Regions from separate parts of the Streptomyces peucetius genome, predicted to be linked through region 1. Evidence: riboswitches for the same ligand, from Rfam matches in the RefSeq annotation. Region 1 holds a riboswitch; each other region holds the start of a gene.
The links. Region 1 has a riboswitch for cyclic di-AMP ahead of OGH68_RS28550 (LysM peptidoglycan-binding domain-containing protein). Riboswitches for the same ligand answer to the same signal wherever they lie in the genome.

Region 1 (4,256 bases):
CGGTGGCTTCCGTCACACGGATCTCGACGCCGTGCCCGAGATGATGTTCACCGGGCCGAACATGTCGGCGACCACGAGCCTGGATTTCGCGGAGGCCGCACCCGACACCGTCGTACGGGTCGGCAACGCCGACGCCGCCCCGCACATCGCGTTCTCCACGGACAACGGGGCCAATTGGTTCCAGGGCTCGCAGCCGGCCGGCGTGACGGGCGGAGGCACGGTCGCCGCCGCTGCGGACGGCAGCGGCTTCGTCTGGAGCCCGGAGGGCGCGGGGGTGCACCGCACCACCGGCTTCGGCGGCTCGTGGGCCGCGTCCACCGGCATCCCGGCCGGGGCGGTCGTCGAGTCCGACCGGAAGAACCCCAAGAAGTTCTACGGCTTCAAGGACGGGACCTTCTACGTGTCCGCCGACGGCGGCGCCACCTTCACCGCGAGGGCGTCCGGCCTCCCGGCGGAGGGCGATGTCCGCTTCAAGGCGGTTCCGGGTACGGAGGGTGACATCTGGCTCGCGGGCGGCGCGGCGAACGGGACGTACGGCCTGTGGCACTCCACCGACTCCGGCGCGACCTTCACCAAGATCTCCGGCGTGGCGGAGGCGGACGCGGTCGGCTTCGGCAAGGCGGCGGCCGGCGCTTCGTACCGGACGCTCTTCGTCAGCGCGAAGATCGGCGGTGTGCGCGGCATCTTCCGCTCGACGGACGCGGGGGCGAACTGGACGCGGATCAACGACGACGCGCACCAGTGGGGCTGGACCGGCGCGGCGATCACCGGCGACCCGCGGGTCTTCGGCCGGGTGTACGTGGCCACCAACGGGCGCGGCATCATCTACGGCGAGTCGCCGGAGAGTGACGGCGGCGGTGACCCCGGCCCGGGCCCCGAGCCGGATCCGGACCCCGACCCGGAGGAGCCGCCCGCGGACGCCGACTGCACGGTGACGTACGCCGTCACCAACCAGTGGTCGGGCGGGTTCCAGGCCGATGTGACGCTCACCAACACGGGTGCCGCTGCGCTGGACGGCTGGCAGCTGAGCTGGACCTTCCCCGACGGGCAGAAGGTCGGGCAGATGTGGAATGCCACACACCGGCAGGCCGGAGCAGAGGTGACGGCCGGCAACGTCTCCTGGAACGGCAAGGTGGCCGCCGGTGCCTCGGTGGGCTTCGGCTTCACGGGCACCTGGTCGGGCGAGAACGGCGGCCCCGGCGCCTTCACCCTGGGAGGTGAGGCCTGCACCGTCGGCTGAGACGGGTGGCGGACGGCGCCGCGGGGCTCCTGGCATGAACCGGGAGCCTCGCGGCGCTTTGGCAGTGAATGTCCGTTATGAAGGATTTGGCCGAACTGTTCTGAAAGGTGAATTCCGGGCGATTGTTGGGAGTTGGTGCCCTCGAGACGGCGCGACGAGGCAGGCGGTTGCGCAGGCCACTCGTGATGTCAGTCACCTGGCACTCCGCAACGGAAAGGTCACCGGGTCGGCCATTGTCCTTCGTCGGAAAGGGATTTGGGTTTCTTGACGCGGCAATGACAATTGAAATCACCCGGGTATAACCGCTTTTCGGATTATGATCAACAATTCGCCACTTGTTTCGCCGGGTCGCTCTCGCTTACGGTCACCGTCAATCCGGGTGGACCGCCGAATCCTGCCGCCGTCCGGAACCCAGACCGCATCGACTCACGTACGGCAGGAGCGGGGGAACCAGGTAAGTCGCCGAACCGGAATCCGGAACGGCTAGGGGTGAAGTCGCATTCCAGCGGCCGGGCATCTCCAGCCCGAACCCGACAGCTCACCTCGCAGGCGACGGAGAGGAATTCGCCATGCCCGCAAAGGGTAAGCACCGTCGTACCAAGATCCGTTCGTTCACCCGCGGGATCATCGCCGCGAGCACGGGTGGCGCGGCCCTGGCCCTGCCGCTCATGGGCGCCGCCACTGCTCAGGCCGCTCCCGCGGCCCAGCCGGCTGCCGTGGCCGCTCCGGCCGCCGCCGAGAAGTCCATCACCTATTCCGTGGTGGCCGGCGACTCCCTTTCCAAGATCGCCGCCGCCCATTCCGTCGACGGTGGCTGGAAGCAGCTCTACAAGGACAACCGGAAGGCTGTCGGCGACGACCCGTCGCTGATTCACCCGGGCCTGAAGCTGACCATCGGCGCCACCCCGGAGGCCAAGGAAAAGGCCGCCCCCAAGAAGGCCGACCGGGCCGTGGAGGCCGACCGCGCGGACCGCTCCGAGAAGAAGACCACGCTGGCGGCGAAGCCCGCCGCGGCGACAAAGAAGGCCGCTGCCGCCGCGAAGCCGGCCTACGCGGACAACCTCGACGGCTGGATCAAGGAATCGCTGGACATCATGGCCCAGCACGGAATTCCGGGCACCTACGAGGGAATTCACCGCAACATCATGCGTGAGTCCTCCGGCAACCCGCTGGCCATCAACAACTGGGACATCAACGCCATCAACGGCACGCCCTCGAAGGGCCTGCTCCAGGTCATCCAGCCGACTTTCGACGCCTACCACGTCCCCGGCACGTCCTACGACCTGTACGACCCGGTCGCCAACATCACCGCCGCGTGCAACTACGCCGCCGACCGGTACGGCTCGATCGACAACGTGAACGGCCCCTACTAAAAGGGACCGTTGCGACGGCCGGCAGGCCGCAGCACCTCACCGGGCCGGTGCCCGGGACGCCCGGCGGCGCCCCGGACACCGGCCCGAGCCGTGCCGCGTGCGCCTCGGCAGCGCACGAATCCATGTGGCCGTGTGGCCGTGCCGCCATGTGGCCGTGAGCGTCAGCCGCGCACGGCCACATGGAACGCGGACAGCCACAGCACGACCGCCGCCCCCGCCCCGACTACCACGCGCACCGTCTCAGCGGTCGCCCCGGCCACGGCGACCGCCGTGCCGACGACCGCGACCGCCGTCAGAAGGACGGCCGTCCACGTGTACTGCCATTGGTCGAAGAGCCGCGCCAGCGGAAAGAAGTGCAGACCCACCACGAGGCAAATGCCCGGCGGAATCAGCTCCGCGTGACCCGTCGCGTTGGCCACGGCGATCACCGCGAAGACGGCGACGACCTCGAGCGCGTTGACAAGTCCGACCCCTCGATTCCACTTCTCCGGCAGCCGCACGGTCCGGCGGGCCGGCCCCGCGGCCCCGCGGTGGGCCAGGACCACCACCACGCCGGTCAGCACGGCACCGACCACACCGACGGCGACGGCAACCGGCATCACGGCAATGCCGGAACCGGCCGCGAACGCCCACACCAGTGCGAAGACGGCGAGCACGGTGGCCCCGCGACGGCGCAGGTTCTGGGTGAGCGTCAGGCACTCCGTGTCCGTGGTCATGCACGGAGGCTACAGCGATCTTTCGGCCCGTGACCGGTAGTTGGCCACCCGCGTGCGAGGACGGAATGAGTACGAGGACCGGCCGTCCTGAGTACCCGGCCGGATCCGCCGGCACCCCGCCGCTGGTCGAATCGGGTCATGCTCCCCGAAGCCCTCCGCCACCCTCGTGTTCGCAACGCCACCACCGCCGGAACTGCCCTCGCCGTGAGTCTGCTCCCGCTCGCGGTCGGCGTCCTGCTGGCCAAGGTGACGGCCACGGACCCGATGACACCGGTGAACGCGCTGATCACCAGCGGCGGCCACCGCCCCCGCGTCACCCGGGCACAGTGGCGCGGCTGCGGCAGGAGCGCCATGGGCCGCTGCCGCGTGGCGGGAGCCGCGGTCCGCTACCGACCCCGGCGTTGCTCCCCCGCGGCGTGAGACTGCACGGGACGTCTGTCGCGCGCAACGTGATGAGCCGGACATGGACCTGTTTCCGTGTTGCTCGTGGGAAGACGGCCGCTGACAGCATTCCGAGCGTGAGTGAGCCTTTGCCAACCGAGCTGATGAGCAGGTTGGCGAGCTCCTTGGTCAGGGTGCGGGCCACTGAAGAAAGTTCTGCACGTGCGGATCAGGCTCGCCCGTCTCGCGATCAGGGCCCGCAAGCCAGCGGCGCTGCTGCTCACGCCAGTGCACGAAAGGAGCAGTCGCACCCAGAGGGAAGCGTCAGCAAGAGGGCAAACGTCGAACTCGGCTCGCATCATCTTGACCAGGAAGTCGACCACGCCGCAGTCGAAGAGTGCCCATCTGGAGTCGCCATAACGGTCTGTCGACGCCAGGCCAACACCGGCCACTTGTCGGGGTCCGGGTCCAGCATCAGCCAGCCCAACTCGTTGGCACTGCAGCCAGAGCCCCAGGGTCCTACAGCGAGCCTTTGCCAAGCTGGAG
Region 2 (4,256 bases), 150 kb from region 1:
AGGGAAATCCAGGAAAGAAAGGAGGCCGATCACATCACGCCTCTTTTTGTACAGACCCTTTGTTAATTCCGGCCGCTCGCGGTGTTTACGGAATGTTGCGAAGTCCTCACCCGCACGGTGCGCCGCAACCGGTGCGCCCCGGCGGCACGCTCCGCGTGCAGTGCCGTCAGCGCCCGGGCCCGCCCGGCGTCACCGCGCGCCACGGCGTCGACGATCGCGCCGTGCTCGGCCCACGACTCGACCGGCGCGGCCGGGTGCTCGACCACGTACATCCAGGCGATCTTGTGCCGCAACTGGGTGAGCAGCGCGGTGAGTCCGGGGCTGCCGCAGGACTGGGCGAGCGTCTCGTGGAACCAGTTGCCGAGGGAGCGCAGGTCTTCGCCCTGCCCCCGCCGCGCCCTCTCCTGCCCCAGTCTGACCAGGCCGCGAAGCACCTTGAGATGCGCTTCGGTGCGGCGCTGTGCGGCGCGCGCCGCCCCCAGGGGCTCCAACAGCAGCCGGATCTCCAGGAGATCGGCGGCTTCCTGCTCCGTGGGTTCGGCGACGCAGGCGCCCGCGTGCCGCCGGGTGACGACGAACCCCTCCGACTCCAGGGTGCGCAGCGCCTCACGCACCGGGACCCGGGAGACCCCGTAGCGGCGGGCGAGCTGCTCCTCGGCGAGCCGGCTGCCGCGCTCGAAGACACCGGAGACGATGTCGTCACGGATCGCCGTGCATACCGAGTGCGCGGGAATACGCATGACCGAACCTCCGCCTTGATCCGAGCGAAACGCAACCGATTGACGCGCCTTCCCGTGACTCTATTGCAATGCGCGCCGTTTTCCGACGGCGCCCGTGAAACCACGGAAATCTCTTGGCCGGAGCGGCAATCACGGAATGGTGAAAACGGCACGGAACACGGCGAAGGCCCCCGGCGGAAGCCGGGGGCCTTCGAGCGGGCTGCGCATGACCGCTAGACGGCGACGCCGTGCGAGCGGAGGTAGGCGACCGGGTCGATGTCGGAGCCGTACTCGGCTGTGGTCCGCGCCTCGAAGTGCAGGTGCGGGCCGGTCGAGTTGCCGGTCGAGCCGGAGAGGCCGATCTGCTGGCCCGGGGTGACCTGCTGGCCGACGAAGACGCCGATGGACGACAGGTGGCCGTACTGGGTGTAGGTGCCGTCGTTCATCCGGATCACGATGTTGTTGCCGTACGCGCCGCCCCAGCCCGCCTCGACGACGGTGCCGGAGCCCACCGCCACGACGGAACTGCCGGACGCGGCACGGAAGTCGACGCCGGAGTGCGAGCCGGAGGACCACAGGGCGCCACCGGCGCGGTAGCCGGTGGTCACGTAGGAGCCGGCGACGGGGAGCCGGAAGGAATTCAGCCGCTTGCGCTCGGCCTCACGGGCGGCGCGCTCCTCGGCCTCGCGGGCCGCCTCGGCGCGAGCCTCGGCCCTGCGCTTGGCCTCCGCCGCGGCCTTCGCCCGCGCACGGGCCTTGGCGGCGGCCTCCTCGGCCTCCTTCTTCTGGGCGGCGGCCTGGGCGGCTATCTCGTCGGCGAGCGAGTCCATGGTGACGATCTGCGTGAGGCCGGTGTCCTCGGCGGAGGGGGCGTCGGCGTCGGCGGCGAGTGCCGGGGAGGCGAAGCTTCCGACGACGCCGGTGGTGGCGAGTGCGGCGACGCCGGCCAGGTTCGCGCTCCTGCGCGTCAGGCGGCTCGGGGCACGATGCTTCCCGGTGGCACGGGTGAACGCCATGAAGAGGCTGGTCCTTTCCTTCCTTCTCGCCTACCGGGTTAGCTGACGGGTTCGGAGCAGGAAGGTCTCCTACGGGCGCCTCCGCGCAGGCGAAGGTGCCCGATTCACCCCAGGGACGAATGGGTCCCCGGCTCCCCAGGCTCGCGCCTGACGGGGACTCGGCGATGACTGCCCGACGCCGCGGGCGCGACGATCTCCAGGCGGACAGCCGGACCGACGCTAGGCATCCCGTCCGTCGATCACCAAACGGACAGGCCCTTTTGTAGCGCATGCCACAGGGCAGACAGGCAACCTCTCCCATAAAACGGACATACAACGGAACCCCGGCAAACGAATCGAAGCCGGGGTTCCACTTGCATGCCACTTGCCTGTAATGCGCCGCTTTCGACCCTGCATCCGGTCGGCGGCTCCCGATCAGCCCGAGACAACCGCCACTTCACCGATGCCGAGCGCCTTGACCGGCTCCTCGATCTGCGACGCGTCGCCGACGAGCACCGTGACCAGCCGGTCCACCGGGAAGGCGCCCACGACCGCCGCGGTCGCCTCCACCGTGCCGGTCTCCGCCAGCCGAACGTACAACTGGGCCTGGTAGTCGTCCGGCAGGTGCTGCTCGACCTGGTCGGCCAGGGTGGCCGCGACGGAGGCCGCCGTCTCGTACTTCAGCGGGGCGACGCCCACCAGGTTCTGCACGGCGACGTCGCGTTCGGCGTCGGTGAGGCCCTCGGCCGCGAGCGTGCGGAGCACCTTCCACAGATCCTCGAGCGCGGGCCCGGTGTTGGGCGTGTCCACGGAGCCGCTGATGGCGAGCATGGCCGCGCCGGAGCCGTCGGGGGCGGAGAGCAGGACCTGGCCGAAGGCCCGTACGCCGTAGGTGTAGCCCTTCTCCTCGCGCAGCACCCGGTCGAGGCGGGAGGTGAGGGTGCCGCCGAGGCAGTACGTGCCGAGCACCTGGGCGGGCCAGACCCGGTCGTGGCGGTCCGCTCCGATCCGGCCGATGAGCAGCTGCGTCTGCACGGCCCCGGGACGGTCCACGATGACCACCCGGCCGGTGTCGTCGGCGGTGACCGCGGGCACGGGCCGCGGGTCGGCCTTGTCGCCCGTCCAGGTGCCGAGCGAGTCGCCGAGGACGGCGTCCAGGTCGACGCCGGTGAGGTCGCCGACGATCACGGCGGTCGCGGTCGCGGGACGCACATGGGCCTCGAAGAAGGCGCGTACGGCGGCGGCGTCGATCCGGGCCACCGTCTCCTCCGTGCCCTGGCGGGGGCGGGAGACGCGCAGCGAGGACGGGAAGAGCTCCTTGGCGAGCTGCTTGGCGGCGCGGCGGCCCGGGTTCGCCGTCTCGTGCGGGATCTCGTCGAGGCGGTTGCGGACCAGCCGCTCGACCTCGTCCGGCTCGAAGGCGGGCGCGCGCAGCGCCTCGGCGAGCAGGCCGAGAGCCTTGGGGAGCCGGGAGACCGGCACCTCCAGCGACACCCGCACCCCGGGGTGGTCCGCGTGGGCGTCCAGGGTGGCACCGCAGCGTTCCAGTTCGGCCGCGAACTCCTCCGCCGGGTGCTTGTCCGTACCCTCCGACAGAGCGCGCGCCATGATCGTGGCGACTCCGTCGAGGCCCTCGGGCTCCGCCTCCAGCGGGGCGTCGAGGCAGACCTCGACGGCCACCACCTGCTGGCCGGGGCGGTGGCAGCGCAGCACCGTCAGGCCGTTGTCCAGTGTGCCGCGCTCGGGGGCCGGGAAGGCCCAGGGCCGGGCGGTGCCCGGAGTCGGCTGCGGGTGGAAGTCCATGGTCACGGCAGCGTCGCTCACTGGTCCGTCCCTTCGTGCTCGTGTCCGTCGGCCGCTTCGGTCTCTTCCGCGGCGACCGGTTCATAGACCAGCACCGCCCTGTTCTCGGGATGCAGGCGTGCCTTGGCGACGGCCTGCACCTCCTCCGCGGTGACGTCGAGCACCCGCTGGACGGCGGTCAGCGCCAGCTGGGGATCGCCGAACAGCACCGCGTAACGGCAGAGTTCGTCGGCGCGGCCCGCGACCGTGCCGAGCCGGTCCAGCCACTCGCGCTCCAGCTGGGCCTGAGCCCGCTCCATCTCCCCCGCCGTCGGGCCCTCGGCCGCGAAGCGTGCCAGCTCCTCGTCGACGGCGGCCTCGATCTGCGGAACCTCGACGCCTCCGGAGGTCTTGACGTCCAGCCAGCCCATCGACGGGGCGCCCGCCAGCCGCAGCAGACCGAATCCGGCCGCGACGGCGGTCCGGTCGCGGCGCACCAGGCGGTTGTGGAGCCGGGAGGACTCCCCGCCGCCGAGGACCGTGAGCGCAAGGTCCGCGGCGTCGCACTCGCGGGTGCCGTCGTGCGGAAGGCGGTAGGCGGCCATCAGGGCACGGGCCGGGACCTCCTCGACGACCTCCTCGCGCAGCTGCGCGCCGATGTTCTCCGGGAGCGTGCCGTCACGGGGCGGCTGCTTGCCGTCGTGGGAGGGGATGGACCCGAAGTACTTCTCGATCCAGGCGAGCGTCTGCTCGGGGTCGA
Region 3 (4,256 bases), 1.0 Mb from region 1:
CGCGCAGCCGCCGCCCGATCCAGGGCACCAGGTACTCGCGCGCCCACTGGATGTCGTCGCGGCGCACCTCGAGCGCCCCGCGCGGGGGCAGCGGCGGCCACGGCTGGTCGGGGTCGGCGGGCACGTCGAGCCCGAGGACCTGCGCGGCGCGCAGCGCGACCCGCGTGTGCCCCTCGGGTGACAGATGCAGCCGGTCGGAGTCCCAGGCCCGCCGGTCCTGGACGGACCTGAGCGACCACAGGTCCAGCACCGGGCAGTCGTAGCGGTCGGCGATGGCCCGCACATGCGCGGTGTACGTGGCGATCTTGCCGCGCAGGTGGCGCAGGACCGGCACGTCGCGGGTGTCGAAGCCGGTCGTCACCATGACGGTGCCGACCGAGCCCGTGAGGTCGGCGACGGCCCGTTCGAAGCGTTCGGCGACGTCGTCCGGGTCGGAGCCGGGCCGGATGATGTCGTTGCCGCCGGCGCAGAAGGTGACGAGGTCGGGCGCGAGTTCCCGGGCCCTCGGCACCTGCTCCTCGACGATCTGGTCGAGGAGCCGCCCGCGTACGGCGAGGTTGGCGTACCGGAAGGTGTGTTCCGGCATGCGGTCGGCGAGCAGGACCGCGAAGCGGTCCGCCCACCCGACGAATCTGCCGTCGGGTCCAAGGTCGCCTACGCCCTCGGTGAAGCTGTCACCGATCGCCGCGTACGACCCGAATGCGTCACTGTTCTCTGTTCTCGAATCGTCTGCCACGAGAGCACATCTTTCCTTTACGGATGTGACTTACGCGACCGTAAGGAGGGGTTGACGGGGGGTGATCTTTACCACCCGTCAGGTTCGGCCCGGCCGGAAGACGCGGAAGCCCCCGCTCCGCCGATGCGGAACGGGGGCCGGGCGGCAGTGCCGTGCGGCGTGCCGGACGGATCAGAGGGAGACTCCGTGCTCGCGCAGGTAGGCGACCGGGTCGATGTCCGAGCCGTAGGAGGGGCCGGTGCGGACCTCGAAGTGCAGGTGCGGGCCGGAGGAGTTGCCGGTGGAGCCGGACAGACCGATCTGCTGGCCGCCGCTCACGGACTGGCCGCTGGAGACGGCCAGGGAGGAAAGGTGGGCGTACTGGGAGTAGGTGCCGTCCGTGTGCTGGATGACGACCTCGTTGCCGTACGCGCCGCCCCAGCCGGCGGAGACGACGGTGCCCGCGCCGATGGCCTTGACGGAGGTGCCCGAGGAGGCGGCGAAGTCCACACCGGTGTGGTAGCCGCTGGACCACATCGCGCCGGAGGCGCGGTACGGCGTGGTGACGGCCGCGTCGACCGGAGCGCTGAAGCCGGACGAGGACGCCGGCGCCGAGGCCTCCTTCACAGGAGCCTCCTTGGCGGGCGCCGCCTTCGCGGGAGCCGCCTTCGCGGGAGCCTTCGGGGCCTGCTCCTCGGGCGCGGCGGCCCGCGAGTCGTCACGCGAGGGGCGGGCCTTTGACTCGGAGCGGGGCTCGGGGTCGTTCTTCGCCTTGGACTTGGCGCCGATGGTCAGCTCCAGGCCCGGGTGGATCAGCGACGGGTTCGCACCGATGGCGCGGCGGTTGTCGTTGAAGAGCTGCTTCCAGCCGCCTCGGACGTCCTGCTCCTCGGCGATCTTCGACAGGTAGTCGCCGGCGACGACGGTGTAGATCTTCGGGGCCTTCTTGGCGGCCGGCAGCGCCGACTCGGCGAGGGCCGGGGCAGCGGCCTTCTGTGCCGCGGCGGCCGGAGCCGCCGCCGGGGCAGCGGTGGCGGCGGCGGTGGCGCCGAACAGCGGGAGCGCGATGGCGGCGCCGCCCGTGCCGGCGATGACGAAGCCGCGGGTGAACGGGTTGGACTTGAAACGACGGTGCTTACCCTTGGCGGGCATGGCGCATTCCTCTCCGGCGCCTACGAGGTGAGCTGTCGGGTTCGGGCTGGAGGTGCCCGGTCGAGCGACTTGCACGACTTCACCCCAAGCCGTCCGGATTTTCCGGAATCGGCGTACTACCTGGGTCCCCCGCTCCTGCCACGCGTGGGTGGGTTCGAATTCCGGCCGGCGGCAGGATTAGGCGGTCCGTCCGGATTGAGCGTGACCGTAGGCGAGTCGGACAGTCCTGGACAAGCCGCGTCTTTCCGCGAGCAATGCGAAGTCCGATATCACCCGGGTATTTCCGGTCACCCTCCGTGGACGACGCTCCTTCAATTGCCGCGCCGGCAACGGAATTCACCCCCAGGCCCCGGCCACACAACGTCACGAATATGACGCTGCTCACCAGCCGGAGCCCATCTCCCCTGCTTACGGGGCACGTTATATCGAACCAGCCAATTCGGACAGAAGATGCATTTGAGCATCTAGTCCCGCACTTGCCCATCAAGTCGCGCCCTGCCGGTTTCGCCGAGACGCCCGCCGGCACAGATCCGGGTGACGCCCGTCACTCCGAGCCGTGAGGAATCCCCTGACTCCGTACGCGTAAAGGGAATTGGCGGAGGCCGGATCACATCCGCCGCAGCCGGATCACGGTGGCGTCCAGATCGCCCTTCAGCCCGGTGTGCAGTCCGTGGTGCAGCAGCACCCCGCCCTGATGGACGACTCCGGTGTCCAGACATTCGTAGGCGGCGGCCGGGTCGATGCCGCGCAGCCGGAGCGCCGGCGGCCGTTCGCCGTACCGCTGCGCCTCGAGCAGCGCGAGCACGACCGTCTCCCCGCCCCGGACGTACTGCACGGCGCTGAGCCCGCCCTCCGGGGCCCGCAGCCGGTACAGCTCGCCGTGCTGGACCACCGGCCTGATCTCCTTGTAGAGCCGGACCCAGTCGCGTGCCTCCGCGAGCTCCGCCTCGCTCCACCCGGTGAGGTCTCCCCCGACGCCCAGCACCCCGGCCATGGCACTGACGAAACGGAAGCGCAGACTGCTGCGGCGGCCGTTGAGCTGGACGTTGGGGCTGTCGGTCACCCAGGCCGCCATGACCCGGGCCGGATGCAGCTGGCTGAAGCCGTGCTGGACGGCCAGCCGGTCCAGCGGGTCGGTGTTGTCCGAGGTCCATACCTGGTCGGTGCGCCCGAGGACCCCGAGGTCGATCCGGCCGCCCCCTCCGGAGCAGGACTCGAAGGCGACGCCCGGATGCGCCGCCCGCAACCGGTCCAGCAGCGCGTAAAAGCCCTCGACGTGGCAGGTCCACAGCTTCTGCGGATACGGCTCCCCCGGCCAGCCCGCATCGGTGAAGCAGCGGTTGAAGTCCCACTTCACATAGTCGACGGGCGCGCTCGACAGCAGGGCGTCCAGCTGCTCCCAGAGGTGGTCCCGGACGTCCTCACGCGCGAGGTTCAGCACGAGCTGGTTGCGGAATTCGGTGCGCACCCGGCCGGGGTGGTGCTGGACCCAGTCGGGATGCGCTCGGTAGAGATCGCTGTCCGCGTTGACCATCTCCGGCTCCACCCAGATCCCGAACCGCATGCCGAGCCCGTGCACTTCACGGGCGAGCGGCGCCAGTCCGTCGGGGAAGCGGTCCGGGTTGGGTGTCCAGTCGCCGAGTCCGGCCCGGTCGCTGGTGCGCCGCCCGAACCAGGCGTCGTCCACGACGAACAGCTCGACCCCGATCCCGGCGGCGCGCCGGGCGAGGGCCAGCTGCTGCTGTTCCGAGATGTCGAAGCCGGTCGCCTCCCACGAGTTGTAGAGCACCGGGCGCGCCTCCTGGGCACCGGGGATCACATGGGCGAGCTGCCAGGCGTGCCAGGCCCTGCTCGCCCCGCCGAACCCGCCGTCGCTCCACAGGCCGGCGAAGACGGGTGAGGTGTACGTCTGCCCCGGCTCGAGCCGCAGCAGCCCGGAATCGTCGTGACCGGCCCCGCCGGTGATCTGCACCGCCTTGTCCGGCAGCTGCTGGACGGAGATCCGCCAGGAACCGGACCAGCCGAGCGCGCAGCCGTACACCTCACCCCGTTCCTCCGTGGCGCCTTCCGCGTCCAGGGCGACCCACGGCAGGTGCTGGTGGCCGGTGTGGCCCCGCCGGCTGCCGATGATCTTCTCGCCGTACGTGAGCGCGGAGCGCACCAGGCGGGACTCGGCGGCCCAGCGCCCGTGCAGCTGGGAGAGCCGCCACGCGTCGCGCATCGGCAGGGTCCAGGCGGCGGCGTCCGCCCGGAGAAGTTCGAGCGCCGGCCCGGTGCCCTCATGGACGACGGTGACCCAGCGTTCGATCACGTCGGAGTCGTCCCGCATGCGGTAGTGCAGGGTCAGGCCGAGGCCCGCCAGGGCGTCGGTGAAGCGCAGCCGCAGCTC

Region 2: linked by a shared signal. The riboswitch ahead of OGH68_RS27905 (M23 family metallopeptidase) and the one ahead of OGH68_RS28550 (LysM peptidoglycan-binding domain-containing protein) in region 1 are both predicted to bind cyclic di-AMP.
Region 3: linked by a shared signal. The riboswitch ahead of OGH68_RS32895 (M23 family metallopeptidase) and the one ahead of OGH68_RS28550 (LysM peptidoglycan-binding domain-containing protein) in region 1 are both predicted to bind cyclic di-AMP.

What each region holds. Positions count from the first base shown of each region.
Region 1 is NZ_CP107567.1:6,282,507-6,286,762, forward strand. It holds gene OGH68_RS28545 (cellulose binding domain-containing protein) at 1-1,240, shown strand, start outside; cyclic di-AMP (ydaO/yuaA leader) riboswitch at 1,650-1,805, shown strand; gene OGH68_RS28550 (LysM peptidoglycan-binding domain-containing protein) at 1,810-2,613, shown strand; gene OGH68_RS28555 (hypothetical protein) at 2,775-3,329, opposite strand; gene OGH68_RS28560 (hypothetical protein) at 3,468-3,749, shown strand.
Region 2 is NZ_CP107567.1:6,130,926-6,135,181, reverse strand. It holds gene OGH68_RS27910 (GntR family transcriptional regulator) at 63-740, opposite strand; gene OGH68_RS27905 (M23 family metallopeptidase) at 953-1,735, opposite strand; cyclic di-AMP (ydaO/yuaA leader) riboswitch at 1,748-1,909, opposite strand; gene OGH68_RS27900 (M16 family metallopeptidase) at 2,150-3,517, opposite strand; gene OGH68_RS27895 (M16 family metallopeptidase) at 3,535-4,256, opposite strand, start outside.
Region 3 is NZ_CP107567.1:7,286,651-7,290,906, reverse strand. It holds gene OGH68_RS32900 (SGNH/GDSL hydrolase family protein) at 1-736, opposite strand, end outside; gene OGH68_RS32895 (M23 family metallopeptidase) at 908-1,867, opposite strand; cyclic di-AMP (ydaO/yuaA leader) riboswitch at 1,872-2,028, opposite strand; gene OGH68_RS32890 (alpha-galactosidase) at 2,475-4,256, opposite strand, start outside.